DNA from 3 places in the Bradyrhizobium sp. DN3 genome. Region 3 is predicted to be linked to each of the others. Evidence: predicted binding sites of a transcription regulator. Region 3 holds the regulator's gene; each other region holds the start of a gene.
The links. Region 3 encodes PhoB, which activates phosphate uptake and scavenging genes when phosphate is short. Its sites were predicted from a motif close to TGTCATNNANCTGTCAT; they were not measured.

Region 1: a site for PhoB is predicted at 6,147-6,163, ahead of AAE027_RS32010 (UDP-2,3-diacylglucosamine diphosphatase). Genes of this name have one in related genera too.
Region 2: a site for PhoB is predicted at 8,928-8,944, ahead of phnF (phosphonate metabolism transcriptional regulator PhnF). Genes of this name have one in related genera too.

The regions. Positions count from the first base shown of each region.
Region 1 covers NZ_JAULLN010000028.1:49,732-59,628, reverse strand. Annotated here, with positions in the region: gene AAE027_RS32035 (hypothetical protein) at 1-298, shown strand, start outside; gene AAE027_RS32030 (hypothetical protein) at 431-790, opposite strand; gene AAE027_RS32025 (caspase family protein) at 980-2,782, shown strand; gene AAE027_RS32020 (threonine/serine dehydratase family protein) at 3,208-4,191, opposite strand; gene AAE027_RS32015 (glycosyltransferase family 4 protein) at 4,254-5,297, opposite strand; gene AAE027_RS32010 (UDP-2,3-diacylglucosamine diphosphatase) at 5,311-6,123, opposite strand; gene thiD (bifunctional hydroxymethylpyrimidine kinase/phosphomethylpyrimidine kinase) at 6,447-7,247, opposite strand; gene AAE027_RS32000 (PAS domain S-box protein) at 7,537-9,516, shown strand; gene AAE027_RS31995 (Lrp/AsnC ligand binding domain-containing protein) at 9,613-9,858, shown strand.
Region 2 covers NZ_JAULLN010000026.1:802-10,698, forward strand. Annotated here, with positions in the region: gene AAE027_RS30640 (selenium-binding protein SBP56-related protein) at 1-925, shown strand, start outside; gene AAE027_RS30645 (hypothetical protein) at 1,009-1,617, shown strand; gene AAE027_RS30650 (DUF1045 domain-containing protein) at 1,621-2,319, opposite strand; gene AAE027_RS30655 (alpha-D-ribose 1-methylphosphonate 5-triphosphate diphosphatase) at 2,338-3,531, opposite strand; gene AAE027_RS30660 (transferase hexapeptide repeat family protein) at 3,528-4,199, opposite strand; gene phnC (phosphonate ABC transporter ATP-binding protein) at 4,374-5,183, shown strand; gene phnD (phosphonate ABC transporter substrate-binding protein) at 5,244-6,179, shown strand; gene phnE (phosphonate ABC transporter, permease protein PhnE) at 6,255-7,139, shown strand; gene phnE (phosphonate ABC transporter, permease protein PhnE) at 7,136-7,984, shown strand; gene phnF (phosphonate metabolism transcriptional regulator PhnF) at 8,165-8,893, opposite strand; gene phnG (phosphonate C-P lyase system protein PhnG) at 9,051-9,464, shown strand; gene phnH (phosphonate C-P lyase system protein PhnH) at 9,469-9,897, shown strand, end outside.
Region 3 covers NZ_JAULLN010000060.1:1,467-11,363, forward strand. Annotated here, with positions in the region: gene argF (ornithine carbamoyltransferase) at 61-984, opposite strand; gene AAE027_RS38905 (aspartate aminotransferase family protein) at 984-2,192, opposite strand; gene AAE027_RS38910 (GcrA family cell cycle regulator) at 2,661-3,173, shown strand; gene phoB (phosphate regulon transcriptional regulator PhoB) at 3,417-4,124, opposite strand; gene phoU (phosphate signaling complex protein PhoU) at 4,140-4,856, opposite strand; gene pstB (phosphate ABC transporter ATP-binding protein PstB) at 4,868-5,686, opposite strand; gene pstA (phosphate ABC transporter permease PstA) at 5,683-6,528, opposite strand; gene pstC (phosphate ABC transporter permease subunit PstC) at 6,530-7,519, opposite strand; gene pstS (phosphate ABC transporter substrate-binding protein PstS) at 7,691-8,704, opposite strand; gene AAE027_RS38945 (ATP-binding protein) at 8,849-9,897, opposite strand, start outside.

The DNA.
Region 1 (9,897 bases), on a different contig from region 3:
CGCGGACGCGCCGATCGCGATGGACTCGCTCGCGCGCCTCACCGACGCCATTGCGGAAGCCGCTGCCGAAGTGATGGAGCAGCCGGCCCCGACCATGGCGGCCACAGCAACATTCGCCGCGGCACCGAGCGCGACGCTGCCGATGCCCTCGCCCTTATCCACGTCCTTGCCCGAGCCCTCGCTCGGCGCCACCATCCTCGCCAGCGGCATCCTGCAAAAACCCCGCGCCGCCGCCAACGACCCGCTCGCGCCGATCCGCCGCATGACCCAGGCCGAGAAGATCGCGTTTTTCTCGTAAGAGAGCACGCTCTCGCCACACCGTCATTGCGAGCGCAACGAAGCAATCCAGAATCCCTCCGCGGAGACAGTCTGGATTGCTTCGTCGCAAGAGCTCCTCGCAATGACGGGCTAGCTGCGTCGCGTCCCCTCGTCACCCGCAATTCCAGATCGGCCCGATCGGCGTCCGCGTCCAGCATGGACCGAAACTGCCGCCATTGTAGCGGCCACCGCCGAAGCCGGGGCGGCCGAAATAGTGCCACTCGCCATCCCAGCGGTAATACTGAGGGACCGGGTCGATGTACCAGTGGCGCCGGTCGGCGCGCGACAAGCGACGCATCGCGTCCTTCTGCTTGTAGAGCGGAATGCTGTTGCTTAGCGGCTGGCGATAGCCCGGCAGGAAGCCGTAGCCGCGCCAGACCGGCTTGGGACGCTTCTGAACGGGCTCGGCGGGCGCGGCGGCGGGCAGCAGAGACAGGATGACAGCAACGAATAGACACACAATGCGCGACATGAATCGACAATAGTCGATCGATTGCGCGGAGGCCATCCTCCCAATCGATCCCCAACCATAGCAGGTTCCAAGCGTGATTCAGATCACGCAACTTACCATCGTGATAGGGATCACGGACGCCGGAATCGAACGCGGTCAGGCTTGCTCGCAACCAATCTCGCATCGAGATGAGTGGCAAAGGAGCACGCCATGTTCCGCCTAAAGCCTTTCCTGATGACTGCCGGCCTCCTGGGAAGCCTGTTCGGCTTCGCTTGCGGGCCCGTTTCCGCGCAAGTCGCCCCGGCCCAGCCGGCTCCCACCGCGCTGCAAGGCCCGGAGCAGCGGGTGGCGCTGGTGATCGGCAATGCGAACTACCAGAACGCGCCGCAACTTGCGAACCCCGACGATGACGCGCAATCGATGGCGCAGTTCCTAAACTCGGCCGGTTTCGAAGTGGTCGCCGCGACCGACCTCACCCAGAACGACATGCTGCGCGTGGTGCAGGACTTTTCCGCCAAGGTCGCTTCGCGCGGTCCGAACACGGTGGCGATGGTCTATTACGCTGGTCACGGCGTGCAGCTCGCCGGCGAGAATTATCTCGTACCCGTCGATGCGAAGGTGTCGAGCCCGACCGAGCTCGTCAACAACTCGGTGCGTCTGGTCGACGTGATGTCGACGCTGGAGACGATCCCGAGCCGCATGCGCATCGTCATCCTCGATGCCTGCCGCAACAACCCGTTCCCCCAAGTCAACGACGCCGGCCGCGGCCTAGCCATCGTCGATGCGCCGAACGGCTCGATCGTCGGCTACTCGACCGCGCCGGGCGCCGAAGCGCTCGACGGCACCAGCGGCCACAGCCCCTACACCCAGGCGTTCCTGAACGTCGCGCGCGAGCCCAACGTGCCGATCGAGCAGCTGTTCAAGCGCGTGCGCCTGCAGGTGAACCAGACCACCAGCGGTGCGCAGATTCCGTGGGAGAGCTCGTCGCTGACCTCGGACTTCACCTTCTTCGGCGACACCGCCGTTGCCGCCAATCGGCCGCCGGTAAAAGCGCCGGTGGTGCAGATGGCCTCCAACCTGCCGAGCCGCTCGACCCGCCAGGCCTATGACTACGTGGTGTCCGAGGGCCGGCCGGAATATTATCAGGAGTTCATCCAGATGTACCCGCACGACCCGCTGTGCGACCACATCCGCTGGCTGCTCAACAACCTCCTGCTCACGCAGGCCTGGCACAAGGCCGTGCTCACGAACTCGCCGCTCGGCTACAAGAGCTTCTATGACAGCTACGGCAACAGCCCCTATGCGCAAGTCGCGCTGAAACTGCAGGCGCAGCCGAAGCAGATCCCGTTGATGCAAGCGACCAAGTTCCTGGCGCCACAGAACATCGCCCCCACGCTGAAGATCGGCAATCTCGGCCAGCCCAAATACATGCCGCTGATGCAGCAGGGCAATGGCGGCGCGCAAGTGAACGGCAATCTGCCGGTCGTGCAGAAGCCGATCGACGGCAACGTCATCGGCAAGCTCGGCAATGGTGGCCAGATCATCAACCTGCCCTCAGGCAACAACCAGCCGAACGGCACGCCGTCGCAGACCCCGGGCAAGATCGTCACCCTGCCTGCGCCGACCAACGCGAGCAACAACACTGGTGGCACCGGCAAGATCGTGACGCTGCCCGTGACCAACACCAAGCCGAATGCCAGCAACGCCAACGGCAAGCCGGGCAAGATCGTGAGCATGCCGGTGAATGTCGGCAAGGGTGGCTCGACTATCGATGTGAAGCCCGTTCAGACCCAGAACCAGCCGATCCGCATCAACAACGGCAACACCGGTATCGTGAAGCTCAACAACAATCCGGTGAACAAGGTGCAGGTGCAGAACAACGTGCAGACCAACCGTCCGCAGCTCAACACGACGCCGAACCGCATGGTCAACAGCGGCAACAACTTCCGGCAGTCGATGAACCAGGCGCCGAGCACGGGCGGCGGCAACAATCGCCGGAACTTCATGCACTGATCGCCACGAGGAAGGTGCGCTCCCTCCCCCGCCTGCGGGGGAGGGTTGGGGAGAGGGTCTCTCCGCAACGGGACAATCCCCAAGAGGAAAAAGCCCTCACCCGGCACTGCGTGCCGACCTCTCCCGCAAGCGGGAGAGGTTGCACCGAGCAAGCGGAAAGTTCGAACCACAAGATCGACAAACACCCAGAAGGGGCAGAGCGGCAACGCTCTGCCCCTTTCTTCTCGTCATGACTGGATGAGGACGGGCACGGTGCCGGCCTTACCTCTCCCCGGCGGGGAGAGGTCGGATTGCGCCAGCAATCCGGGTGAGGGGCCGCAACGCTCGCTGAGACCGTAACCCCTCACCCGGATCGCATCTATCTATGCGATCCGACCTCTCCCTTCGGGAGAGGTGGACTGCGGCTCGCACCATTTCAACCAAACTCAAGCCACCAGCTCGGCGAACAACTCCGCATCGACATTACCGCCGGAGAGCACGATGACGACGTTCTTGCCGGCGACGTCGAGACGTCCCGCCAGCAGCGCGGCAAGGCCCACGGCGCCGCCCGGCTCCACCACGAGCTTCAGCTCGCGATAGGCGAACGCCACCGCGGCGCCCACCTCGGCGTCCGATGCGGTGACGCCGCGCGCCAGCAGCTTGCTGTTGATGGCAAAGGTCATCTCGCCGGGCATCAGGGCCATCAGCGCATCGCAGATGGTGCGGCCCGCCGGCGGATGCGGCTCACGATGGCCGGCGGTCAGCGAAATGCCGTGATCGTCGAACGCCTCGGGCTCGGCGACCACGATCTCGGCGAGCGGATAGCGCGCCTTCACCGCCGTTGCGACGCCCGCGATCAGGCCGCCGCCGGAGGCCGGCGCGACCACGATGTCGGGGGCAAGGCCGAGGCCCGCCATGTCCTCCGCGATCTCGCGGCCGGCGGTGCCCTGCCCCGCAATCACGAAGGGATCGTCGTACGGCTTGACCAGTGTCGCGCCGCGCTTCTCGGCGATGCCGCGCGAGATCGCCTCGCGGTCGTCGCGGTCGCGATCGTACAGCACGACCTCTGCGCCGTAGGATTTGGTGCGCTCGCGCTTGGACAGCGGCGCATCCGCCGGCATCACGATCGTCGCCTGCATGTCGAGGATTTTTGCCGCGGCCGCCACGCCCTGGGCGTGGTTGCCCGAGGAGAACGCGACGACGCCGCCGGCGCGCTTGTCCTGCGGAATCGAGAACACCTTGTTGAAGGCGCCGCGGAACTTGAAGGAGCCGGTGCGCTGGAGCATTTCCGGCTTCAGGAAGACCTTTGCGCCGACGCGCTCGTTGAGCACGGGAAAAGACAACAGCGGGGTGCGGATGGCGTAAGGCGCGATCACGCGCGCTGCGGCATCGATGTCGGCGGGGCCGACCGGGAGGAGCTGTTCGGTCATGGCCGACTTTATCGCGGCCGACGAGCCGCGGGCAAGACACCTCCCCGCGAGGATTTTCCCCGTCAGGCGACGAAGCGTGGCTGTTCCGCCCCGTTCCGGCCCGGCAGTACCGCGCCGACCGCCTCGATGCTAGCCACGAAAGCCCTGGCCGAAGCCTCCCAGGTGTAATTGGCGGCGAACGCGACGCAGTCCTGCCGGGAGATGTCGAGCGCGGCGAAACAGGCGCTGCGCAGATCGTGATCGAGAACGCCGACCGGCGCATTGCCGATCACGTCGCGGGGACCCTTCACGGGGAAGGCCGCCACCGGCAGGCCGCTCGCGAGCGCTTCCAGCAGGACCAGGCCGAACGTATCGGTCTTGCTCGGGAACACGAAGACGTCGGCCGCAGCATAGATTTCCGCCAGCGCCTCGCCATGCTTCTCGCCGAGGAAGATCGCATCGGGATAGGCCTGTTCGAGCGCGGCACGCGCCGGACCGTCGCCGACGATCACCTTGGTGCCGGGCAGATCGAGGTCGAGAAAGGCCTCGAGATTCTTCTCCACCGCGACCCGGCCGACCGACAGGAACACCGGCGCCGGCAGACAGAGGTCGATCGCGCGCGGGTGGAACAAATGGGTGTCGACGCCGCGCGGCCACAGCACGACATTGTCGAAGCCGCGCTCGCCGAGCTCGCGGGCGAGCGCGGGCGTTGCCGCCATCACGGCGCGGCTGGGCGCATGGAAGCGGCGCAGCGCGCGCCAGATCAGCGAGCCCGGCACCGGCACGCGGGCGCGGACATATTCGGGAAAGCGGGTGTGGAAGCTGGTCGTGAACGGCAGCCTGCGCTGCCGGCAATAACGGCGGACCATCAGGCCGATCGGCCCCTCCGTCGCAATGTGGATGCTGTCCGGGCGCGCCTCTTCGATCAGCCTTGCAATTCGCGCCGGACGCGGCATCGCGAGGCGCACATCGCGATAGCTCGGCATCGCAAAGGTGCGGAACGATTGCGGCGTCAGGAACGTAAACGCGATGCCGAGCCCCTCGGCGGCGTCAGCGAGTTTGGCCAGCGTCCGAACCACACCGTTGACTTGCGGGTGCCAGGCGTCGGTCGCGACCAGGATGCGCATCAGGCAGCTCTCATCAGGCAGCTCTTGCCGCGACCTGCGGGACTTGTGCGGGCTTCTGCAAATGATCCGCCCAGGTGATGATCTCGAAATGGCCGTCGTCGTGCTCGACGAGGGCCGTGCAGCTCTCGACCCAGTCGCCGCAATTCATGTAGCGGATGCCGGCCTCGTCGCGGATCACGGCATAGTGGATGTGGCCGCAGATCACGCCGTCGGCCTCATGGCGCCGCGCTTCGGCGGCGAGCGCCTGCTCGAACGCGCCGATATAGTTGACGGCGTTCTTGACCTTCTGCTTGGCCCATTGCGACAGCGACCAATAGGGCACGCCGAACAGGCGGCGGAAGAAATTGACCAAGCGATTCATCTGGATCGCGAAGTCGTAGGCCTTGTCTCCGAGATGGGCGAGCCAGCGCGCATTCTGCACCACGAGGTCGAAGATGTCGCCGTGGATGACGAGATAGCGCTTGCCGTCGACGCCGGTATGGACGGTGTTCTCGACCACGTCGATGCCGCCGAAATGCGTGCCGTAATAGTTGCGCAGGAACTCGTCGTGATTGCCGGGAATGTAGATGATCTTGGCGCCCTTGCGCGCCTTGCGCAGCAGCTTCTGGACCAGGTCGTTGTGCGATTGCGGCCAGTGCCAGCTCGATTTCAGCGCCCAGCCGTCGACGATGTCGCCGACGAGATAGATGGTGTCGGCATCGTGGTAGCGCAGGAAGTCGAGCAGAAGGTCGGCTTGAGAACCGCGGGCTCCGAGATGAACGTCGGAGATGAACAACGTGCGAAAGCGCCGCTCCGGGCTCTCGTCACTCACATCGTAGCTTCCCATGCGCCAGCCTGTAACAATGTCCCGTGACAGGGGGATGACCGATTGAACCTTCGAGGCACCTTCAAATACGAATCACGCCTTGCCTCGCCCTGCCCGCGAATATCAGTCGCATGCGACAATCAGGCGACATCGCGCCGCAACGGTCTCCGCAAGACCAGATTCCCGCTGGAACCCACGAGGCAAGTGCGCTCCCTCTCCCGCTTGCGGGAGAGGGTTGGGGTGAGGCTGCCTCCTCAAGCGATGACCCCCGAGTGGAGAGAGCCCTCACCCGCGCCTTTCGGCGCGACCTCTCCCGCAAGCGGGAGAGGTTGAGCGAGCCCGCGTCAGTAAAACTTGTGGAAATGATGGATCGGTCCGTGGCCATGCCCGACGCTGAAGCGGTCAGCGGCCGCGATCGCGGCGCTGATCCAGGCCTTGGCATTGCGCACCGCTTGCTCGAGCTCCTCGCCCCTGGCGAGCCCCGCCGCGACCGCCGATGACAGCGAGCAGCCGGTACCATGGGTGTTCTTGGTGGCGAGGCGCGGCGCGGCGAGCGCGATGGTGCTGTCGGCATCGATCAGATAGTCGATGCTCTCCGCGCCCGCGCCGTGCCCGCCCTTGACCAGGACTGCGCGGCAGCCGAGCGCCAGCAGGCGGCGCCCCTGGCTTTCGATCTCGGCCTCGCTTTCCGCCACGGGCTCCTCGAGCAGCGCAGCGGCCTCGGGCAGGTTCGGCGTGATCACCGAGGCGAGCGGTATCAGTCTCGTGCGCAACGCTTCGACGGCCTCGGAGGCCAGCAGCCGGTCGCCTGACGTTGCCACCATCACGGGATCGAGCACCACGTGGCGCGGCGCCCAGCGCGACAGCGCGGCCGCGATCGCCTCGATGCTGGCGGCCTGGGCCACCATGCCGATCTTCACCGCGCCGACATCGAGATCGGAAAACACCGCATCGATCTGTGCGGTGACGAACTCCGCCGGCACCGCGTGAATGCCGGTGACGCCGCGCGTGTTCTGCGCCGTCAGTGCCGTGATGGCGGAGGCGCCATAGACGCCGAGAGCGGCAAAAGTCTTCAGGTCCGCCTGGATGCCGGCGCCGCCGCTCGAATCGGAGCCGGCGATGGTGAGCGCGACCGGGGTCGTCATCGCGGGATGCATTTGCTTGAGGACACCGCCATGGCCTGTCGTAGCGCGACCGTGGAACAGCAGCAAGCGCCACGGCCCGCCGCCATGATTCGTGGCGGCCCGTCGCGCCCGCAACCGGCGCGGCATCGCCCCCGCAATCGTGCCGGCCTGAAAAATCGAGCATCGCCATAGCCTTGATAACCTGCCCTTGGCGTCCGCACCGATGAGTGAGACGTTAGGTGGTGGAATCGTCCAGCGACACCATTCGCGCGAGCCGCCCCCGGCTCGCACGTTTTCCCGGGGTGGAATTATGTGGGCCTATTTTGAACGTCTCCTCGACTCCTCGATGCTGTCGCCGCACGGCATCTGCCTGTTGTGGGAACCCGAACTGATCTGGCTCCATGTCGTTTCCGACGCCTGCATCGCCGCCGCTTATTTTTCGATCCCGTTCGCGCTCGCGATCCTCGTCACCAAGCGGCGCGACCTCAAATTCGGTTGGGTCTACTGGGCGTTCGCGATCTTCATCATGGCGTGCGGCCTGACCCATGTGCTGTCGATCTACACGCTTTGGGTCCCGATCTATGGCATCGAGGGCCTCGTCAAGGCGACCACAGCGGTCGCGTCCGTGGTGACCGCCGCTGCGCTCTGGCCGCTGCTGCCGAAGATCCTGACGATTCCTTCTCCGTTCGAGCTTCGGCAGGTCCAGGCCGCGCTCGAGGAGGAGGAAATCAAGAGCCGGGACGCGACGCTCCTGCTCAAGCAGGTCGGGGAAGCCCAGCGCGCGATGCGCGACAGCATGGCGCGCCTCACCGCAATCGTCGAGACCGCGGTCGACGGGGTCATCCTGTTCGATGCGCAGGATCGAATCCTGCTGTTCAATCCGGCCTGCGAGCGCTTGTTCGGCTACCGGGCCGACGAGGTGATGGGCCGGCACATCGGCATGCTGATGCCCGAGGCAGCTGCTGCGTCCGACAGCCGCACGGGGCATTTCGCGACCGGCGGCGAGGCCATCGGCCTGCGCAAGGATGAATCGACCTTTCCGATGGACCTGTCGGTGGGCCAGGCGCGGCAGGACGGCGAATTGATCTTCGTCGGCATCATCCACGATCTGACCACGCGCAAGCTGACCGAGCAGCAGCTCCAGCAGGCGCAGAAGATGGAGACGGTCGGCCAGCTCTCCGGCGGCATCGCGCACGATTTCAACAATCTCTTGACCGTCATCATCGGCAACGCCGAGCACCTCAGCGAGCAGCTCAAGGCGAGGCCCGACCTCAAGCGGTTTGCCGACGACATCTGCCAATCGGGCGAACGCGGCGCCGAGCTGACGCAGCGCCTGCTCGCGTTCAGCCGCCGCCAATTGCTCCAGCCTCAGATGATCGATTGCCGCGGCCTGCTCGATTCCATGTTCAAGCTGCTCAAGCGCACCTTGCGCGAAAATGTCGAGATCAGGACGAGCTCCGGGCCCGGCACGATCATGGCCTTTGCAGATCGCACCCAGCTCGAATCCGCCGTGCTGAACCTTGCGCTCAACGCACAGGATGCCATGCCATCCGGAGGACATCTGACGCTGAGCACGGAGCTGGTTGCGATCGACGACGACTATCGTGTCCTTCACCCGGAAGTCGCATCCGGCACTTACGCGTTGATCTCGGTCACCGACGACGGCGAAGGCATGACGCCTGATGTCACCGCGCGCGCCTTCGAGCCGTTCTTCACCACCAAGGAGGTCGGCAAGGCCTCCGGCCTCGGTCTCAGCATGGTCTATGGCTTTGCCAAGCAATCCAATGGCCATGTCTCGATCTACAGCGAGGCGGGTCTTGGGACGACGGTCCGGATCTACCTGCCGCGCGCCGACGCAGGGCAAACACAGGCCGACCTTGCGGACGGCGAGGACACGGCGCCCAGAGGATACGAGACCATCCTGATCGCCGAGGACGATCCGTTCGTCCGCTCCTCCGCGATTCGCAGGGTGGAAGCTCTCGGATACCGCGTCGTCGCCGCCGTCAATGGCAAGGAGGCCCTGCAGCAGCTGCGCACCGATCCCAGCATCGACATGTTGTTCACCGACATCGTGATGCCGGGCGGCATGAGCGGCTGGGAGCTTGCTGATCAGGCGCGGCGGATTCGCCCGGGCCTGCCGGTCCTGTTCACCTCGGGCTACGCGCTGGAGACCCTGGTGGAGCAGGGCCGCGCGCATGCCCAGGCGATCGTGCTGACCAAGCCCTATCGCAAGGTCGAGCTCGCGCAGCGGCTCAGGGATGCATTCGCCGCGGCGGCCGTCGCCTCCTGAGCGCCTGATAGCCATCTGGCGGCCGGCAAGTTCGCTTGCTAAATGCGGCCGGTTTTGGCCTATTAGCCGGCCAGATGTGCTTTCGGAGTGACCGCGATGGTTCCCTTTTTCGTCCAGATCAAATGCAAGCTCGGCCAGTCCTATGTGGTCGCCAATGCGCTCGCCGAAGCCGAGATCGCCTCCGAGATCTACTCCACGGCCGGTCAATACGACCTCCTGGTGAAGTTCTACGTCGACAAGGACACCGACATCGGCCACTTCGTCAACGAGAAGGTGCAGGTGCTGCCGGGCATCCAGGACACCCTCACCATCATCACGTTCAAGGCGTTCGGCACGAGCTAGCGCCGCGTCTTTATGTGAGATGAGTTCGGTAAAATCGAT
Region 2 (9,897 bases), on a different contig from region 3:
CAACGGTCCTCCAGGTGTTTTCATCATGGATTGCGAGACGTTCGAGGTCCTGGGACGATGGGAGATCGACCGCGGTCCGCAGACGCTGCACTATGATTTCTGGTGGAACCTGCCGCGCGACTACATGGTGACGAGTGAATGGGCGTTGCCGCCGCAGTTCGAGAACGGGATCGTCCCGGAAGATCTGCTTGCGAATAAATATGGCCATCGTCTCCACTTCTGGGATCTTCGCGCCCGTCGCAACGTCCAGACCATCGACCTCGGCGCCAATCATCAGATGGCGCTGGAAGTACGACCGGCGCATGATCCGGTTCGCGAATACGGCTTCGTCGGCGTCGTGGTCGACACCACCAATCTCGAAGCATCGATCTGGACCTGGTGGCGCGACGGCGGGACATTCCACGTGGAGAAGACGGCGACGATCCCGCCCGAGCCGGCGCCAAAGGAGAAGCTCCCGCCGCTGCTGCAGGGCTTTGGTGCCGTGCCGCCTCTGGTAACCGATATCGACCTGTCGATGGATGATCGCTTTCTCTATGTCTCGTGCTGGGGCACGGGTGAAATGCGCCAGTACGACGTCAGTGATCCGCGCAAGCCAAAGCATGCAGGCTCGGTCCACATTGGCGGCATCGCGCGCCGCACCCCCCATCCCAACGGCAAGGCATTCGCGGCAGGTCCGCAGATGGTCGAGATCAGCCGCGACGGCAGGCGCGTGTACTGGACTAATTCGCTTTATTCCACCTGGGATGACCAGTTCTATCCCGACGGGGTTCCGGGCGTGGAGGTCATGGCCAATGTCGGTCGCGACGGCGGCCTCGAGCTCGACAAGGATTACTTCGTGAGCTTCCCCGACGGATATCGTGCGCACCAGATCAGGCTGGAGGGCGGCGATTGTTCGACGGACTCCTTTTGCTACCCGTCGGCCTAGATTGGGGACACGCGAGCCCGGCGCTTGGCTGGCTCTGGCTCGCGCTTGTTGCGAGCGGTCTCTATCACGGGATCAATCCAGGGATGGGATGGCCGCTCGCCGTTTCGGCCGGGCTCATGGACAAGAGCCCGCGCGCGCTCTTCCGTGCATTGTTGGCTCTGGCGGCCGGGCATCTCCTGGCAACGCTTCTCGTGCTGCTGCCATTCGCGCTGCTGCTCGTGCTAGTCGAGTGGCAGCGTTCGATCCAGATCGGTGCGAGCCTTCTCGTCATCGGCTTTGGCGTCTATCGGCTGATCGAGCGGCGTCATCCGCGCACGCTGGCCCGAATTCCGCCAACGCAATTGGCGCTCTGGTCATTTGCCGTTGCCATTGCTCACGGCGCCGCCTTGATGCTCGTACCGATCTATCTCGGTCTCTGCCAAGCCTTCGACCTCGATGCCGGCCATGAGGCCGCCGGCGTGCTGATGAAGGCAAGTCTTGTGAAGGCAAGTCTCGGGATGGCGGTGCTGGTGTCTCTGGTGCACGTTGCCGCCATGATCGGCGCGGGCGGATGTCTGGCGTGGCTGGTCTACCGCTATCTGGGATTGAGGTTTGTCTCGCGAAGCTGGTTCAATCTGGATCTGATCTGGGCGGCCAGCCTCATCGTGGTTGGCGTCGTGGCGCTCACCTTCAATCTCTCGAGCTGGCGGTGAAGCCTACCGCGTCAAAGCCCACTCGCCGATGACGCGAAAGCGAGCCTTGGGATCATCCTGCTTGAACAGCGCGATCCGATCGATCGTCAGCGTATCGAGCTTCAGCGACGCAAATCGCGTCCGCAGCATCTCCAGAATCGGCCCGCGGCGCTCGGCGTCCAGCCGTCCCGTCAGCGTCATGTGGAAGCGGAATTCTTCCATGACGTAAGGATAGCCCCAGAGATCGAGATAGTCGCGCTGCCGCTCGCTCAGCTTCTCGGGCCTGCGACGCGCGCGGTCTTCCGCCGTCATCGCGGCGCGGAACGAGTCGAACTCGCGAACGCAATCGGCGGCGAGCTGCTGGAGCGCATCGACCGGCTCGGCCGGAATGACGGCAATGAAGTCGCTGATGGAATCGACGACCGGTCGGATCGCCGGGATCGGCCGCGGCTTGCTGGCGAATGCCGCACAGGCCGCCGCGAGCTCGGCCTCGGTCCTGCCGGCCGCCAGGGTCATCGGCGCCTTCAGGGTGCCGTGAAAGCCGTATTTGCGGGGATCGGCGGTGACGTCGCGCCAGTCGGCCGCGACATGCAGTGCCTCGCGCGGAAACGGCACCTCGTCGCCGGTATAGGCATCATAGCCGAGCAGCTCGACGCCGAAGCGGGAGACGGCGCTGTCGGCGCCGGCGGCAAAATAGATCGCGTAGCGGGGAAAACCTGTCATTGCCTCAGCATAGCCAATTCATGCCGCAACGACAGTCTCGCGTGGCATCGCCACTGCGGCGAGCAGCCGCGTTGCATCGGTGAGATGCACGAGCTTGCCGCCTGATATCACCGCGATCAGCCGCGGCCGCAGCTTCACGCTGTCGTCGACCAAAAGCATGTCGGCGCGGCGTCCATGCGCGATGATGCCGCGATCGGTAAGGCCGGTTGCACGGGCAGGCCCGGCAGAGACCAAATCCCAGGCCTTCTCCAGCGCCAGCACGCCGTCGGCGGCGAGCCGGAATGCGGCCAGCAGCTGTGCGGGATAGTAATAGTCCGACGCCAGCACCGAGCAGAGGCCCTTGGCGATCATGTCGGATGCCCTGGTCCAGCCGGTGTGGCTGCCGCCGCGCACGACGTTCGGCGCGCCATAGACGATGGCATCGCCGTGGCTTGCTGCCGCCCGCGCCGTTTCCTCGTTGATCGGAAACTCGGCGATCAACGCACCGAGCTCGCGAAACTCCTGGCGCATCGCCGGTGTCGCGTCGTCATGCGAGAGCATCCGCACACCGGCGGCGCGGGCGGTAGCGGCGAGCCGCGACACGGAGGCTGGAACGTCGGCGGCGCGCGCCACCACGCGTTCGACCAGCCGGTCAAATTCCTCGCTCGAAAGGCCAGTGCGCTCGACCATGCGATTGCGCTTGCGTGGCCTGGCCATATCGGCAACGGTGCCGTCCATATGGTCATTGAAGGCGAACAGGTCGACGCGGCCTTCCGCGAGCCACTGGCCGATCTCGACCTCGGCATCGAGATTGTAGGTCTCGTGCCGCAGGTGGAAGCGGGTGTCGGCGGCGAATTGCGGACGCTGCCGCTCGATCGCCTCCATCAGGCCGCGCGCATTGTCGGCGCTGCGCAGGCCCGGCTCCCACGAGCAGGTCGTGGCGTGGAACACCGTGGTAATGCCGTTGCTGATCGCTTGGCGGTCGCTGTCGGCGAGCGCGACGTCGATCGGAAAATCGACGCCGGCGCGCGGCATCATCTGGCGCTCGAAGGCATCGCCATGCAGATCGACGATGCCGGGCAACACCAGCAGGTTGCGGGCGTCGATGGCGAGCCGCGCGCGGCCGCGAGAGGCATCGACCTGCGCGATATCAGATCCGGACACGAGCAGTGAGGTTTCGACGAGCTCGGCGCCGATCAGGGCCCGGCCGCCTTCAAGGAAAATGTCTGTCACGCGACCGCGCTTCGTTTGCTGGCAGGAGAACCGGTGAAAGAGCTCGCCCGTGCTTCGTATGTCGCGAGGAAATCTTCAATCCCGAGCTTGCGGAAATCGGGCAGCGCTTCACGCAATTTGTCGTGATCCCAGTCCCACCAGGCAAGCTTGGCGAGCCGTCCGGCGATCTCCTCCGAGAACCGCCGCCGCACGATGCGCGCCGGATTGCCGGCGACGATGGTGTAGGCCGGCACGTCCTTGGTGACGATCGCGCCGGCCGCGATCACCGCGCCGGTGCCGATGTTGCGGCCCGGCAGCACGATCGCGCCATGGCCGATCCAGACGTCGTGACCGATATGGACGTGATGCTGGCGCCGCCAGTCGAAGAACTCGACATCGTCGCTCTCGCCTTCGAAGTAGGCGCTCGAACGATAGGTGAAGTGTGCCTGGGTCGCGCGGTGCATCGGGTGATTGCCGGGATTGATCCGCGTCATCGCCGCGATCGAGCAGAATTTTCCGATGGTCGTGTAGGTGATCTGGGCATCATTCACGACATAGGAGTAATCGCCCATCGTCACTTCATGCAGGATCGTGCGCGCGCCGACCTCGGTGTAGGCGCCGAGCCTGGCCTCGTGCAGCTTGGCCGAGGGATCGATGGTCGGCTGAATCGAAAGAGCTTTGGCGGCCATGTCGTATCCGAAGCGCGAGGGCGGGGCGTTCCTCTTCGAGCGGCTTGATGACAATGTCATGACGCGGCGATGACAGGGGATGACGTGTGTTGGATCGCCGCACCGCAACGCGGATGTCACACAAGTGTTAAGCGCCGGCGTTAGCGGTGGGCTCCAGTTAATCTGGAGCGTTGCATGCTGGTGGTGGAAGGTCTGACGTGTCGCTTCGGCGCAAAAGCCGCGGTGGACGACGCTTCGTTTCAAGTCTCCCCCGGCGGCTTCGTCGGCGTGATCGGACGGTCCGGCGCCGGCAAGTCGACCCTGCTGCGGACCATCAACCGCCTGGTGACGCCGACCGAGGGGCGCATCCTGTTCGACGGCATCGACGTCACCGCGCTGCGCGGCAAGGAGTTGCGCCAGTGGCGGGCGCGCTCGGCGATGATCTTCCAGCAGTTCAACCTAGTCGGCCGGCTCGATGTCCTCACCAACGTCCTGATGGGCCGCCTCGCAACGATGCCGACCTGGCGCTCGCTGTCGCAGCTCTGGCCCGAGCAGGACAAGGCTCTGGCGATGTCCGCACTGGAGCAGTTCGACATCGCCGCGCTCGCCGCCCAGCGCGCCGACCAACTCTCCGGCGGCCAGCAGCAGCGCGTCGCGATCGCCCGCGCCCTGGTGCAGCAGCCCGATATCATCCTCGCCGACGAGCCGATCGCCTCGCTCGATCCGCGCAACACCAAGATCGTGATGGATGCGCTGCTGCGCATCAACAAGCATTTCGGCATCACGGTGCTTTGCAATCTGCATTCGCTCGATCTGGCGCGCAGCTATTGCGACCGCCTGATCGGCATGGCCGCGGGCCGCGTGGTGTTCGACGGCGCGCCGTCCGCGCTGACCGATCGTGTGGCGCGCGAGCTCTACGATCTCGAAGCCGCCGACGTCATGGGCGGCATGCCTGTCCCGGCGCCCGAGGGCGTTCCGGCGCTCGGGACGGCCGCGGCGGCCTGAGCCTCGCCTGTTTAGTTCAAGTCTTTGCGTCAACCGACCCCAACCGATGAAGAGGGTATCATGATCACTCGCAGATTGATCCTCGCCGGCGCCGCCGCGCTTGCGTTCACGACCTCCGCCTCCGCGGACGACTGGAAAGCCAAATATCCCGAATTGACCTTCGCCGTCGTGCCGGCGGAGAACGCCTCCGGCGTCACCGAGCGCTGGGCACCGTTCATGAGCTATCTCTCCAAGGAATTGGGCGTGAAGGTCACGCTGCGCATCGCCAACGACTACGCCGCGGTCATCGAAGGCCAGCGCGCCGGTAACATCCATATTGCCAGCTACGGCTCGGCCTCGTTCGCGCGCGCACGTCTGACCGGCGTCAAGACCGATGCCTTCGCCAACGACATCAACGCCGACGGTTCGACCGGCTACTATTCGGTGTTCTTCGTCAAGGCGAGCAGCGCCTCCAAGAAGGTCGATGACCTCAAGGGCAAGAATCTCGGCCTCGTCGATCCGAACTCGACCTCCGGCAACAATGTGCCGCGCTTCGAGCTCGACAAGATGGGCATCCACGATGCCGATAGCTATTTCAGCAAGGTCGTCTTCACCGGTAGCCACGAGAACGCGATGCTGGCGCTGGCGCAGGGCACGGTCGACGTTGCCGCCAACCAGTGGACCAGCGACGATGATTCCACGCTCGCGCAGATGCTGACCAAGGGCATGCTGAAGAATGCCGATGGCTCGGCAATGAAGAAGGACGACTTCCGTATCATCCACAAGTCGGCGCCGATCATCAACGGTCCCTACGCCTACAACTCGGATCTCCCGGAAGATGCCAAGGCCGCCATCGCCAAGGCGTTCTTCGACGCTCCGAGCAAGGACAAGGCAGCATTCGACCGTCTCTCCGATGGCCAGAAGAAAGGCTTTCATCCCGCCACCACCAAGGACTGGGATGGCACGATCGAGCTGATCAAGTTCGTCGATGCGCTGCGTAAGAAGAAGGCGTCCTGATCTTAGGACGAGCTACTCGAGCCGGGTCGACGGACCCGGCTCTTTCTCTTTTTACAGGCCACTCTCCCTGACAAGATGACCGTCGCGGTTTCGATCCTCCCCGAGCAGCAGCTTGCCGTGCTCAACGCCGCCTATCGCCAGGCGGTCGCGCGCAGGCGATGGCGCCTCCTGTTGGGAGCCGGTATCTTTGCCGCAGCGCTGGTTCTTGCCGCGATCGGCGCCGAAGTGAATTTGCGCACGCTGTTCACGTATTTCGGCAACTTCATCAGCTATTTCGACCGCATCCTCACGCTCGACAGCGGCCAACGGGTCTGGACCGATTTTGGCGAGTGGCTGTGGGGCTGGCGCAAATGGCTGAGGATGCTGGGCGAGACGCTGCTGATCTCCTATGTCGGCACGCTGATCGGCGCGACCTTCGCCTTTGCCCTGAACTTCTTCGCGGCGGAGAACACCTCGCCCGCGCCCTGGCTGCGCTTCGTCGTGCGCCGCCTGCTCGAATTCGCCCGCACCGTTCCCGGCATCGTGTTCGCACTGGTGTTCGTCATCGCCTTCGGCCTTGGTCCGATGGCGGGCGTGCTCGCGATCGCGATCCATTCCACCGGCGCGCTTGGAAAACTGTTCTCGGAGATCGTCGAGAACGCCGACATGAAGCCGGTCGAAGGCATCCGCTCGACCGGTGCGAGCTGGCTCTCCTGCATGCGCTTCGCCGTCGTGCCGCAGGTCACCGCGGGTTATGCCAGCTACGCGCTGCTGCGCTTCGAAATCAACGTCCGCGAAGCCTCGGTGATGGGTTTTGTCGGCGCCGGCGGCATCGGCCAGGAGCTCGTCGTCGCCATCCGCAAGTTTTATTACTCCGACGTCAGCGCGATCCTGCTCACCATCATCGTCACCGTCTTCATCATCGACATCACCACCGGCTGGCTGCGCGGCCGCCTGTTCGGCAAGGAGGCGCGGACGTGACGAAGCCGCAGCAGGTCGACACACGAGAGATCCGCGCGCGCTACCCCGATGTATTCGACCGGCCGGCCTCGGCGCGGCTTGCAACGCCCGCGATGATCGTCGCGGCGTTCGCGATCCTCACCTACGGCCTGGTCGATCTCGACTTCTCGCCGTCGCGGTTCCTCGCCGGCCTCAGCCAGCTCGGCTGGATCAGCCTGATGATGATTCCGCCCGATCCCGGCTCCTCGCTGCCGGTCTATCTGAAAGCGCTGGGCGAGACGCTCTCGATCGCGCTGCTCGGCACGACGCTGGCGGCGCTGTTCGCGCTGCCGGTGAGCCTGCTCGCCGCGCGCAACGTGGTACCGTCAATCATCCTGCGCTTCCCGGTTCGCCGCTTCCTCGATTCGATCCGCGGCGTCGACACGCTGATCTGGGCGCTGGTGTGGATCAATGTGGTCGGGCTGGGCCCGTTCGCAGGCGTGCTTGCCATCGCCGTGTCGGATTTCGGTGCCTTTGGAAAACTGTTCTCGGAGGCGATCGAGGGCGCCGACCAGAAGCAGGTCGAAGGCATCCGCGCCTCCGGCGGCAGCGCGCTGCACGAGATCCGCTTCGGCCTGCTGCCGCAGGTTTTGCCCGTGATCGCCGGCCAAGTGCTCTATTTTATCGAATCCAACACCCGCTCGGCCACCATCATCGGCATCGTCGGCGCCGGCGGCATCGGCCTGCAGCTCGCCGAGCAGATCCGCGTGCTGGAATGGCAGAAGGTGTCGTTCCTGATCCTGATGATCCTGGTTGCGGTGGCCGCGATCGATTTCGTCTCGGGCAAGCTGCGGTTTGCGATTATTGGGCGAAGGGCGGTGGCCTGAGCGTGGGTGCGTACTCCTCTTCCCTTCTCCCCCTGTGGGAGAAGGTGGCGCGAAGCGCCGGATGAGGGGTATGTCTCCACGAACTCAAATTGGCGTGTCCGGAAAGATACCCCTCACCCGTCTCGCCGCTACGCGGCGAGCCACCCTCTCCCACAAGGGGAGAGGGTGAAGAGGCGTCCCCTACGACTCCACCAGAAACTCCACCCGCTCTGCGGCGAAGCGCGAGTGCTTGGTCACCAGCGGCTTGCCGTCGAGAGCGTGGTCGGTCGCATCGACCACCAGGATCGGACGTCCCAGCGCAAGATCGAGCCGGGCGGCGTCGGTCGCGTCGACGATGCCGGCGGTGATCCGGGTCGCGCCGCGGCGGTAGTCGCGAATGCCGTAGTGCTCCAGCAATTTCGTCATCGAGCGTGTCGCGGCGAACACGGCGCCGGCGCCGGGAAACAATTCCGCCGACAGCCAGGTGGTGGAGACGCAGATCGGCGTGCGGTCAGCGAGGCGGATCGCCTCGATTCGCACCAGCGGCGCGCCGGTCTTCAGGCCGAGCTCGCGCGCCAGCTCGCGGGTTGCAACATCGTCGGATGCCTCGATCAACTGGCCGCGCGGCTCGCGGCCGCCGGCGCCGACGATCTCGGAGAAGCGCGTGCGCGAGCGCAGCGGATAGGCGAGCTTCTGCGCCTCGACATAGGTTCCGCTGCCGCGCTCGGCCCGCACCAGGCCGCGCTCGGCAAGCGCGGCCAGCGCGCGCCGCACGGTGTGGCGATTCACGCGGTAGGTTTCGGCGATCTCCATCTCGCCCGGTAATTTGTCGCCGGCGGCAAAGCGGCCGTCGGCAATGCCGCGCTCGATGCCGTCGGCAACGAGGCGCCACAGCGCGACGCCCGACGATGCAGTGTCTTGCATGCTCATATCGCCGGTCAGCCTAGCCCAGAAATCACGCCTTTGTCACGAAACAGTCATGGCGCTCCACTATGAAGTTGTCTAGTATCATAGACAACTTAGAATCGGCAAGGTCGGTGAACCGGTGACCCAACGCAACAACCAGCAAGCCCAGCGCAAGGCCGCGATGGCCGTGCTGGCGCACGCGGAGGCGGGCGAGATCGCCGCTCGCCTCCGCAACTTAGCCCTGCCGGCCCATCAGGATCTGCGCGAAGGCGAAAACGGTCTCGTCATGCTGCGCGGCCGGGTCGGCGGCGACGGTGCCCCGTTCAACCTCGGCGAAGCCACGGTGTCGCGCGCTGCGGTGCGGCTTGCGAGCGGCGAGGTCGGCTTCGGCTACACCCTTGGCCGCGATGGTGAGAAGGCGCGGCTGATCGCGCTGTGCGACGCGCTGGTGCAGTCCAGCGATTTCGGCGCAGCCGTCGAGCGCGACGTGATCGCGCCGTTGCGCGAGCAGCTTATGACGAAGCGCCAGCAGGCGGCGGCGCAGACTGCCGCGACTAAGGTTGAGTTCTACACCATGGTGCGCGGTGAGGGGTGAGATCATGACCACGATTGCGGAACTGCCGCCGGGTTTTGCCGACAAGGTGTTGTCGGCGCAATCGACCTTCCGCTCGGTGATGGACGCGATGGCGCGGCCGGGTTCGGTCCAGCGCATCGTGCCGACAGCTGGAACGCCCCTTACGATGATGCGCGGCACCGCTGCGATCGCGCTGACGCTGTTCGACCACGACACGCCGCTCTGGCTCGATTCGCGCATGGCGCAAAGTTCCGACGTGGTGAAATGGCTCAAGTTCCACACCGGCGCGCCCGTGGTGCAGGACACGTCGATTGCGAGCTTTGCGCTGATCGGCGACGGCGCCGCGCTTCCGCCGCTCGAGCGCTTCGCGCTCGGCACCAGCGAATATCCGGATCGTTCGACCACATTGATCCTCCAGGTCGAGAGTCTGGGCTCAGGACGCAGCTTCGAGCTG
Region 3 (9,897 bases):
GGCCTAGTGCGCAATTGCGCACTAGGCCGGGACGACGAATAAATAATCTACCGTCGCGCGTTACTTCACCGCGTCAAAGCACCAGGCCAGAATGCCCTTCTGCGCGTGCAGGCGGTTTTCGGCCTCGTCGAACACGACCGATTGCGGGCCGTCGATCACGTCATCGGTGACCTCTTCGCCGCGGTGGGCGGGCAGGCAGTGCATGAACAGCGCATCGGACTTGGCCAGCGACATCAGCTTGGCATTGACCTGGTACGGCTTGAGCACGTTGTGGCGGTGCTCGCCTTCCTTGTCGCCCATCGACACCCAGGTGTCGGTGACGACGCAATCGGCACCGCGCACGGCGGCTTCCGGATCGGTGCCGAGCACGATCGGCGCATTGGTCGTCTTGATCCAGTCGCGCATTGCCTTCTTCGGCGCGAGCTCCGGGGGCGTTGCGACGTTGAGCTGGAATTTGAAGCGCTCGGCGGCGTGGGCCCAGGACGCCAGCACGTTGTTGTCGTCACCGGTCCAGGCCACCGTCTTGCCCTCGATCGGGCCGCGATGCTCCTCATAGGTCATGAGGTCGGCCATCACCTGGCAAGGGTGCGAACGGCGCGTCAGGCCGTTGATGACGGGCACGGTCGCATAGGCCGCAAGCTCCAGCAGCGCCTCGTGATTGAGGATGCGGATCATGATGGCGTCGACATAGCGCGACAGCACGCGCGCGGTGTCGGCGATGGTCTCGCCACGGCCCAGCTGCATTTCGGCACCGGTGAGCATGATGGGCTCGCCGCCGAGCTGGCGCATGGCGACGTCGAACGACACCCGCGTCCGCGTCGAGGGGCGCTCGAAGATCATCGCCAGCGTCTTGCCTTCGAGCGGCCTGACCGGCTGATGCGCCTTCTGCTTCGCCTTCATGGCCGAGGATGCGGCGAGCATGCGCTTGAGCTCCGACAGCGGGAGCTCGTTGATGTCGAGGAAGTGCTTTGGCGACTTGCTCATTAGCTTGCCGCCCGCTTGGTCTGACTGGACGAGATCGCCGTGCAGGCGCGCTCGAGCCGCCCGATGCTGTCCTCGATCTCGGCTTCGGTGACGATCAGAGGCGGCAGAAAGCGCACGACATTGTCGCCGGCGCCGACGGTGAGCAGTTTTTCGTGGCGCAAGGCGGCAACGAGATCACCCGAAGGCACGACCGCCTTGATGCCGATCAGGAGACCCTCGCCCCGCACTTCGCTGACGACATCAGGATGGCGATCGATCACGGAGGCGAGCTTCTGCTTGAGCAGCAGCGACATCTTCTGCACGTGGTCGAAGAAGCCAGGCTTGAGCATGACGTCGAGCACGGCGTTCGCAGCAGAGATCGCGAGCGGATTGCCGCCGAAGGTCGAGCCGTGCGATCCGGGCGTCATGCCGGAGGCCGCTTCCGCGGTCGCAAGGCAAGCACCGATCGGAAAGCCGCCACCGAGCGCCTTCGCCAGCGACATCACGTCGGGCGTGACGCCGAGACGGCGATGCGCGAACAGATCGCCGGTGCGGCCCATGCCGGTCTGCACCTCGTCGAACGCGAGCAACAGGCCCTTCTCGTCGCAGAGCTGACGCAGCGCCTTGAGGAACGCGGGTGTCGACGAACGCACACCGCCCTCGCCCTGGATCGGCTCGATCAGGATGCCGGCGGTCTGCGGACCGATCGCCTTCTTCACGGCCTCGATATCGCCATGCGGGACCTGGTCGAAGCCGTCCATCGGCGGGCCGAAACCTTCGAGATATTTTGCCGAGCCCGTCGCAGCCAGCGTCGCCAGCGTACGGCCATGGAAAGCGCCCTCGAAGGTGATCATGCGATAGCGATCGGGATGGCCTTTGGCAGCGTGATAGCGCCGCACGACCTTGATCACGCATTCCAGCGCTTCGGCGCCCGAATTACAGAAGAACACGAAGTCCGCGAAACTCTCGTTGCACAGACGCGTTGCAAGCCGTTCGCCATCCGGACTCTGGAACAGGTTCGACATGTGCCAGAGCTTCGTCGCCTGCTCCTGCAACGCCTTGACCAGCGCGGGATGGGCATGGCCGAGCGCGTTCACCGCAACGCCCGACGTGAAATCGAGATAGCGATCGCCATTGGTCGCGATCAGCCAGCAGCCTTCGCCGCGCTCGAAACCAAGGTCGGCCCTGGCGAAAACGGGAAGCAGATGCGGCGCGGCGCTGTTGGTCATGACCATCACTTGGATGTTGCATTTGAAAGTTGAGACCTGCCTGGCGTGCCTTGCGCAGCGCACCATTGACCGGTCCGGAAAACGAAACGTGCCGCCTTTTAAGGGCGGCACGCGGCACTATCTTATGCCTGGCAAGACCGGTGTCAATGCCGCCCGGAAAGCCTCGCGAAACGCTGAATCCGTAGTCTTGCGGTGCCGATTTTGCGGGGTTTTCACCACGGAACATGTGGAAGCGAGTCGGCGGACTCTTGCGCGGGAGTCACGCCATATTGTAGCGTTTGGCCTGTCAGATACGACATCTCGTGCAGCGGTTCTGATCCTCTAAGTCCTCATGTACCGGCGTAAACGTTCGGGCGTCAGTAGCGCGCCCGGCGAGCCTTAAGGGATTCTGGCGGCACGGGTTTTTCAAGGCTTAGGCATTCGCTGTGAGGCCCCAGGATGGCGGCGCGCAGCGAGGGAAAGGGTGCAATGACGGTTTTGACCTGGTCCGACGATCGCGTCGAGCAGCTGAAAAAGCTCTGGGAGGCCGGACTTTCGGCCAGCCAGATCGCGGCCGAGCTCGGCAATGTGACCCGCAATGCCGTGATCGGCAAAGTGCACAGGCTCGGCCTGTCGGGCCGCGCCAAGAGCCCATCTTCGGCCGCGCCGCGGCCGCGCAAGGCGCGCCCAGCACAGCACATGATGCGGGTGACCCGGCCGATCTCGCGCGGCAACACCGCGCTGGCGCAGGCCTTCGAGGTCGAGGTGGAGGTCGAACCGGTCACCTACGACAACGTGGTGCCGATGAGCCAGCGGCTGTCGCTGCTGGAATTGAACGAGGCAACCTGCCACTGGCCGGTCGGCGATCCCTCGAGCCCGGATTTCTTCTTCTGCGGCGGCAGGGCGCTGTCCGGCCTGCCCTACTGTGCCCAGCACTCGCGCGTCGCCTATCAGCCGGCCGCGGATCGCCGGCGGGCGCCGGCCAAGCCGAGCACGCGGTGAGTTCGTTCTGAGGCCAGAAATGAGCCGTCGTGCGATCGCGGCTCTACATGATCGGTGTCGTCCCGGCGAAGGCCGGGACCCATAGCCACCGAATGCCATTTGGCGAAGACTCTCAATGATGCGGCTGCACCGTGCAATCAAGACCGCGCCCAATCGATAGATCACGCGGTATGGGTCCCGGCCTTCGCCGGGACGACACGGAAATTGGGGCGACAGCTCGCTAACTCATCCCCACCAAACGCCTTACGTCTGCTCCGCTTTCGCAAACCGATCATCCAGCGCATAGCCGGCGCCGCGGACGGTGCGGATCGGGTCCTGCTCGCGGCCGAGATTGAGCAGCTTGCGCAGGCGGCCGATATGGACGTCCACGGTGCGCTCGTCGATATAGATGTCGCGGCCCCAGACGCTGTCGAGCAGCTGCTCGCGCGAGAACACGCGGCCGGGATGCTCCAGGAAGAACTCCAGCAGGCGATATTCGGTCGGGCCGAGATCGATCGGCCGGCCCGAGCGCGCCACCCGGCGCTTGTCGCGATCGAGCTCGATGTCGCCATAGGCGAGCACGGTGGCGAGCCGCTCCGGACTTGCGCGCCGCAGAAGGCCCTTCACGCGCGCGAGCAGCTCCGGCACCGAGAACGGCTTGACGATGTAGTCGTCGGCGCCGGTCGCAAGACCCCGCACCCGCTCGCTCTCCTCGCCGCGCGCGGTGAGCATGATGATCGGGAGCTGCTTGGTCTCGGGACGGGTGCGCAGCCGCCGGCACAGCTCGATGCCCGACAGTCCCGGCAGCATCCAGTCGAGCACGATCAGATCCGGGATGTGTTCCTTGAGGCGGGTGTCGGCGTCGTCGCCGCGCATCACCGTCTCCACGTCATAGCCGTCGCCTTCGAGGTTGTAACGGAGAAGCTCGGTGAGAGCTTCCTCGTCCTCAACCACCATAATGCGTGCGCCCATGTTGTCGTCGCTCCCTCAGGTATTCGGTACCGTCGTGGCGAAGGTCGTCATATCGCCCTTCGGCCGCTTGTCGGTGATCGCCTGACCCTCGATCATGTAGAACACGGTCTCGGCGATGTTGGTGGCGTGGTCGCCGATCCGCTCGATGTTCTTGGCGCAGAACATCAGATGGATGCAGAACGAGATGTTGCGCGGATCCTCCATCATGTAGGTGAGGAGTTCGCGGAACAGCGAGGTGCAGATGGCGTCGACTTCCTCATCGCCCTTCCACACCGCCATTGCCGCCGGCAGATCATGCGCGGCATAGGCGTCCAGCACCGACTTGACCTGCTGCTGCACGAGGTCGGTCATGTGCTCCAGGCCGCGAAACAGTTTTAGCGGATGGAAGTCCGTCTCCAGCGCCGCAACGCGCTTGCCCATGTTCTTGGCGAGGTCGCCGATGCGCTCGAGATCGGTGGCGACGCGCATGGCGCCGACGATCTCGCGCAGATCCACCGCCATCGGCTGGCGGCGGGCGATGGTGAGCACGGCGCGCTCCTCGATGCGCTTCTGCAGCGCATCGAGCTCGGCGTCGGTGGTGACGACGCGCTGACCGAGCGCGACGTCGCGGCGGATCAGAGCGTCGACGGAATCGACGATCATGCGCTCGGCGATGCCGCCCATCTCGGCGACCAGGCGGGTGAGCTCCTGGAGGTCGGTGTCAAAGGCCTTTGCGGTATGTTCAGTACCCATGTCCCGTCTCCTCAGCCGAACCGGCCGGTAATGTAATCCTGCGTACGCCGGTCGCTCGGCGACGTGAAGATCTTGCTGGTGTCGTCGAACTCGATCAGTTCGCCGAGATACATGAAGGCGGTCTTGTCGGAGACGCGCGCCGCCTGCTGCATGTTGTGGGTGACGATCGCGATCGTGTAGTTCTCGGACAGTTCCTGGATCAGCTCCTCGACCTTGGCGGTCGAGATCGGATCGAGCGCCGAGCAGGGCTCGTCGAACAAGATCACTTCAGGCCGCACCGCGACCGTGCGGGCGATGCAGAGGCGCTGCTGCTGGCCGCCGGAGAGCGACAGGCCCGAAGCGTTGAGCTTGTCCTTGACCTCGTTCCACAGCGCGCCGCCGCGCAGCGCCTTCTCGACCCGGTCGTCCATCTCCGACTTCGAGATCTTCTCGTAGAGGCGGATACCGAAGGCGATGTTCTCGTAGATCGTCATCGGGAACGGCGTCGGCTTCTGGAACACCATGCCGACGCGGGCGCGCAGCAGATTGAGGTCGAGCTTGGGGTCGAGAATGTTGGTCTGGTCGAGCATCAGCTGACCGGTGACGCGCTGGCCCGGATAGAGGTCGTACATCCGGTTGAAGATGCGCAGCAGGGTCGACTTGCCGCAGCCCGACGGGCCGATGAACGCCGTGACGCGGTTGGTGCCGAGCGTCAGGTTGATGTTCTTCAGCGCGTGATGCTCGCCGTAATAGAAGTTGAGGTTGCGCACCGTCACCTTGGCGGGCGCTTCCGGCAGCGGATGCGAGGCCAGGTGAGCGTTGGAACTCACGGATACGGACAGGTCGGTCATTTTGCGGTCCTCTCGGCACCGAGGATGCGGGCGCCAATGTTCAGGGCAAGCACGGTGAGCGTGATCAGCAGCGCGCCGCTCCAGGCGAGTTGCTTCCAATAGGCGTAGGGGCTCTGCACGAAATTGTTGATGGTCACGGGCAGGTTGGCCATCGTCTTGTTCAGGCCGAGGCTGAAGAACTGGTTCGACAGCGCGGTGAACAGCAGCGGCGCGGTCTCGCCGGCGACGCGGGCGGTGGCGAGCAGCACGCCGGTGATGAGGCCGGAGCGCGCGGCGCGGTAGGCGATGCGCTTGATCACCAGCGAGCGCGGCAGGCCGAGCGCGGAGGCCGCCTCGCGCAGCGCGTTCGGCACCAGAAGCAGCATGTCCTCGGTGGTGCGAAGCACCACGGGGATGACGATCACGGCGAGCGCGAGGCTACCCGCGATCGCCGAGAAGCCGCGCATCGGCACCACCACGGCGCCGTAGATGAACAGGCCGATGATGATCGAGGGCGCCGACAACAGGATGTCGTTGATGAAGCGGATCACCGAGGTCAGCTTGTCGTTGCGGCCGTACTCGGCGAGATAGGTGCCGGCGAACAAGCCGAGTGGCGCGCCGATGCCGACGCCGAGCACGGTCATGATCAGCGAGCCGACGATGGCGTTGAGCAGGCCGCCTTCGGAGGAGCCGGGCGGCGGCGTGTTCTCGGTGAAGACCTGGAGGTTCAGGCCGCTAAGGCCGTTGTAGAGCAGCGTGATCAGGATCAGCGCGAGCCAGGTGACGCCGAAGGCGGCGGCGGCGATGCAGAGCCCGCGGATGACGATGTCGGTGCGGCGGCGGCGTGCGTAAATCGGGTTCATGTCACTTCCCCGCCTTCTGTTCCAGACGCAGCAGCATCAGCCGCGCGGCCGCGAGCACGAAGAACGTCAGCACGAACAGGAGCAGACCGAGCAGGATCAGGCCGGACTGGTGCAGGCCGTCGCTCTCGGCGAACTCGGAGGCGATCGCGGCCGAGATCGTGGTGCCCGGTGCGAAGATCGACGAGGAGATCCGGAACGAGTTTCCGATGATGAAGGTCACCGCCATGGTCTCGCCGAGCGCGCGGCCCAGCGCCAGCATGACACCGCCGATGATGCCGACACGGGTGTAGGGGATCACCACGCTGCGGACGACTTCCCAGGTGGTGCAGCCGACGCCATAGGCGGCCTCTTTCAGCACCGGCGGCACCGTCTTGAACACGTCGACCGAGATCGAGGTGATGAAGGGCAGCACCATGATGGCGAGGATCAGCGCGGCATTGAACAGGCTGAGATAGGACGGGGGACCTGCGAAGATTGCCCCCAGCACCGGAACGCCGTCGAAGACCCTGATCATGAAGGGCTGGAAGGTGTTGGCCAGGAACGGGCCCAGCACGAAGAAGCCCCACATGCCGTAGATGATCGACGGAATGCCGGCGAGCAGCTCGATCGCCATGCCGATCGGGCGGCGCAGCCATTGCGGGCAGAGCTCGGTGAGGAAGATCGCAATGCCGAGACCGACCGGAATGGCGATCAGCATCGCGATGAAGGAGGTGACGAGCGTGCCGTACATCGGCCCGAGCGCGCCGAGCACGGGCGGATCGGCCGAAGGCGCCCAGCGCTGCGTCCACAGGAACGACAGGCCGTATTCCTTGATCGCCGGGAAGGCGCCGACGATCAGCGAAATGATGATACCGCCGAGGATCAGCAGCACCGAGATCGCGGAAAGCCGCGTGATCCAGTAGAAGGTGACGTCGCCGAGCTTGAACGCGCTCAAGGCCTTGGCGCGGTCATACGGTCCGGCGTCGTCGATTACATCGCTCTGAACAGCCATCTCTGCCACGCCGATCCCCTGTACCCGTTCTCTATACGCTTGTTGCCGGAGTTGTGCCCCGGATGCGGCGCGAGCTGCGAAGCGGTGCGACGCTGATCCGGGGCCCGGTTCTTGTGGGTCCCGGGCTGCGCAGCAGCGTTTCACGCTGCAGCGCGTCCCGGGACATTCGCTTCAGCTCTTGATCTCGGCAGCCCAGGTCTTCTCGATCAGCTGGACGACGCTGTCCGGCATCGGGATGTAGTCGAGCTCTTCAGCCGCCTTGCCGCCGTTCTTGAAGGCCCAGCGGAAGAACTTGATGGCTTCCTGGGAGGCAGCCTTGTCCGTCGCAGACTTGTGCATCAGGATGAAGGTCGCCGCCGTGATCGGCCAGGACTTGTCGCCGGGCTGGTCGGTCAGGATGACGTAATAGCCAGGAGCCTTGGCCCAGTCGGCGTTGGAGGCGGCGGCCTGGAAGGCCTCGACGGTCGGCTGCACCGGCTTGCCGGCCTTGTTGACGAGACCGGTGTAGGTCAGCTTGTTCTGCTTGGCATAGGCGTACTCGACATAGCCGATCGAGTTCTTGGTCTGGCTGATGTTGCCCGACACGCCTTCGTTGCCCTTGGCGCCGACGCCGACCGGCCACTCGACCGCGGTGCCCTCACCGACCTTGCTCTTCCAGTCCGCGCTGGCCTTGGAGAGGTAGTTGGTGAAGTTGAAGGTGGTGCCCGAACCGTCCGAACGGCGGACCACGGTGATCGCCTCCGCGGGCAGCTTCACGTTCGGATTGAGCTTCTTGATCGCGGCATCGTCCCACTTGGTGATCTTGCCGAGATAGATGTTGGCCAGCGTCTCGCCATCGAACACCAGTTCGCCGGGCTTCACGCCCTCGAGGTTGACGACGGGGACGATGGCGCCCATCACCATCGGCCACTGGACGAGGCCGTCCTTCTCGAGCTGCTCGGCCTTGAGCGGCGCGTCGCTGGCGCCGAAGGTCACGGTCTTGGCCTGGATCTGCTTGATGCCGCCGCCCGAGCCGATCGACTGGTAGTTCAGACCGTTGCCGGTCTCCTTCTTGTAGGCGTCAGCCCACTTCGAATAGATCGGGAACGGGAATGTCGCACCGGCACCCGTGATGTCGGCTGCAAACGCCGCCGTCGTCGATGCGGCGACCAAGCCGGCAGCGACGATAGTCTTGAGGAAATTCATGCTGGTCTCCATACAGGGGAGCGAAGCGCCATCCGCGCCCGATCGCGCTCCCCGCGCCGCCCCTTTAGGAGCGGTCGGCTGTGCTTTTACGAAGGTTTCGTGACAGCTGGATGACACCCTCAAGCGATTGGAATCGCTTGATTTTCACGTCGAAGCCGGAGGCCTGGCCTGGGGAAAACAAGCGGTAAAAGTGGCGCCCTGTTTGGGTACGCTTTCGATCAGGAGCCGGCCGCGATGCCGGTTAAGAATATGTTTCACCAGCGATAATCCGAGCCCGGTTCCACCCTGCGAGCGGCTGTCGCCGACGTCGACCCGATAGAAGCGCTCGGTCAGCCGGGGCAGGTGCTCCGGCGCGATGCCCGGGCCGAAATCCCGGACCATGGCCCGGATTTCCTGAGATCCATCAGTGGCCGCGCTTGACGTCAGCGACACGATGACGCGTCCGCCCGAGGCGCCGTATTTGAGCGCATTCTCGATCAGGTTCTCGAACAGGCGAAGCAGCTCCTCGCGGTCTCCCGCGATCATCACGGGGGCTTCCGGCAGATCGGTCTCGACATCGACCTGGCGTTCCCGCGCCAGCGGCTCGAGCCCGTCGGCGACCTGGAGGATTATCGGCAAGAGGTCGACCAGGGTGTCGGGGCGGACATGGGCCGACAGCTCGACCCGCGACAGCGACAGCAGATCGTCGATCAGGCGCGCCATACGGGTGGCCTGATTGTGCATGATGCCGAGGAAGCGCTCGCGCGCCTTGGGATCGTCCTTGGCCTGGCCCTGGAGCGTGTCGATGAAGCCCGACAGCGCGGCGAGCGGCGTGCGCAGCTCGTGGCTGGCATTGGCAACGAAGTCGGCCCGCATCTCCTCGACCCGGCGCAGCGGCGTCTGGTCGTGGAAGGTCATCAGCATGCATTTGTCGGCGCCGCCGAAGGTGGTCGGCACCGGCACCGGCGTAATCATGAGCTCCATCCAGCGATCGACCGGGACATGGTCGAGATAGGTCGCGCGCCGCGGCTCGGTGGTCGCGATCGCCTCGCGCAACGCCGTGATGATCTCCGGCGAGCGCAGCGCGAACTGGGCGAGCTCGTTCCTGCGCAGCGCCGGCGCGAGCTGGGCGGCGGCGGCATTGAGATGGATGACGCGGCCGGCGCGGTCGAGCAGTACCGCAGGATCCGGCATGCCGGCGACGACGGCGGCCA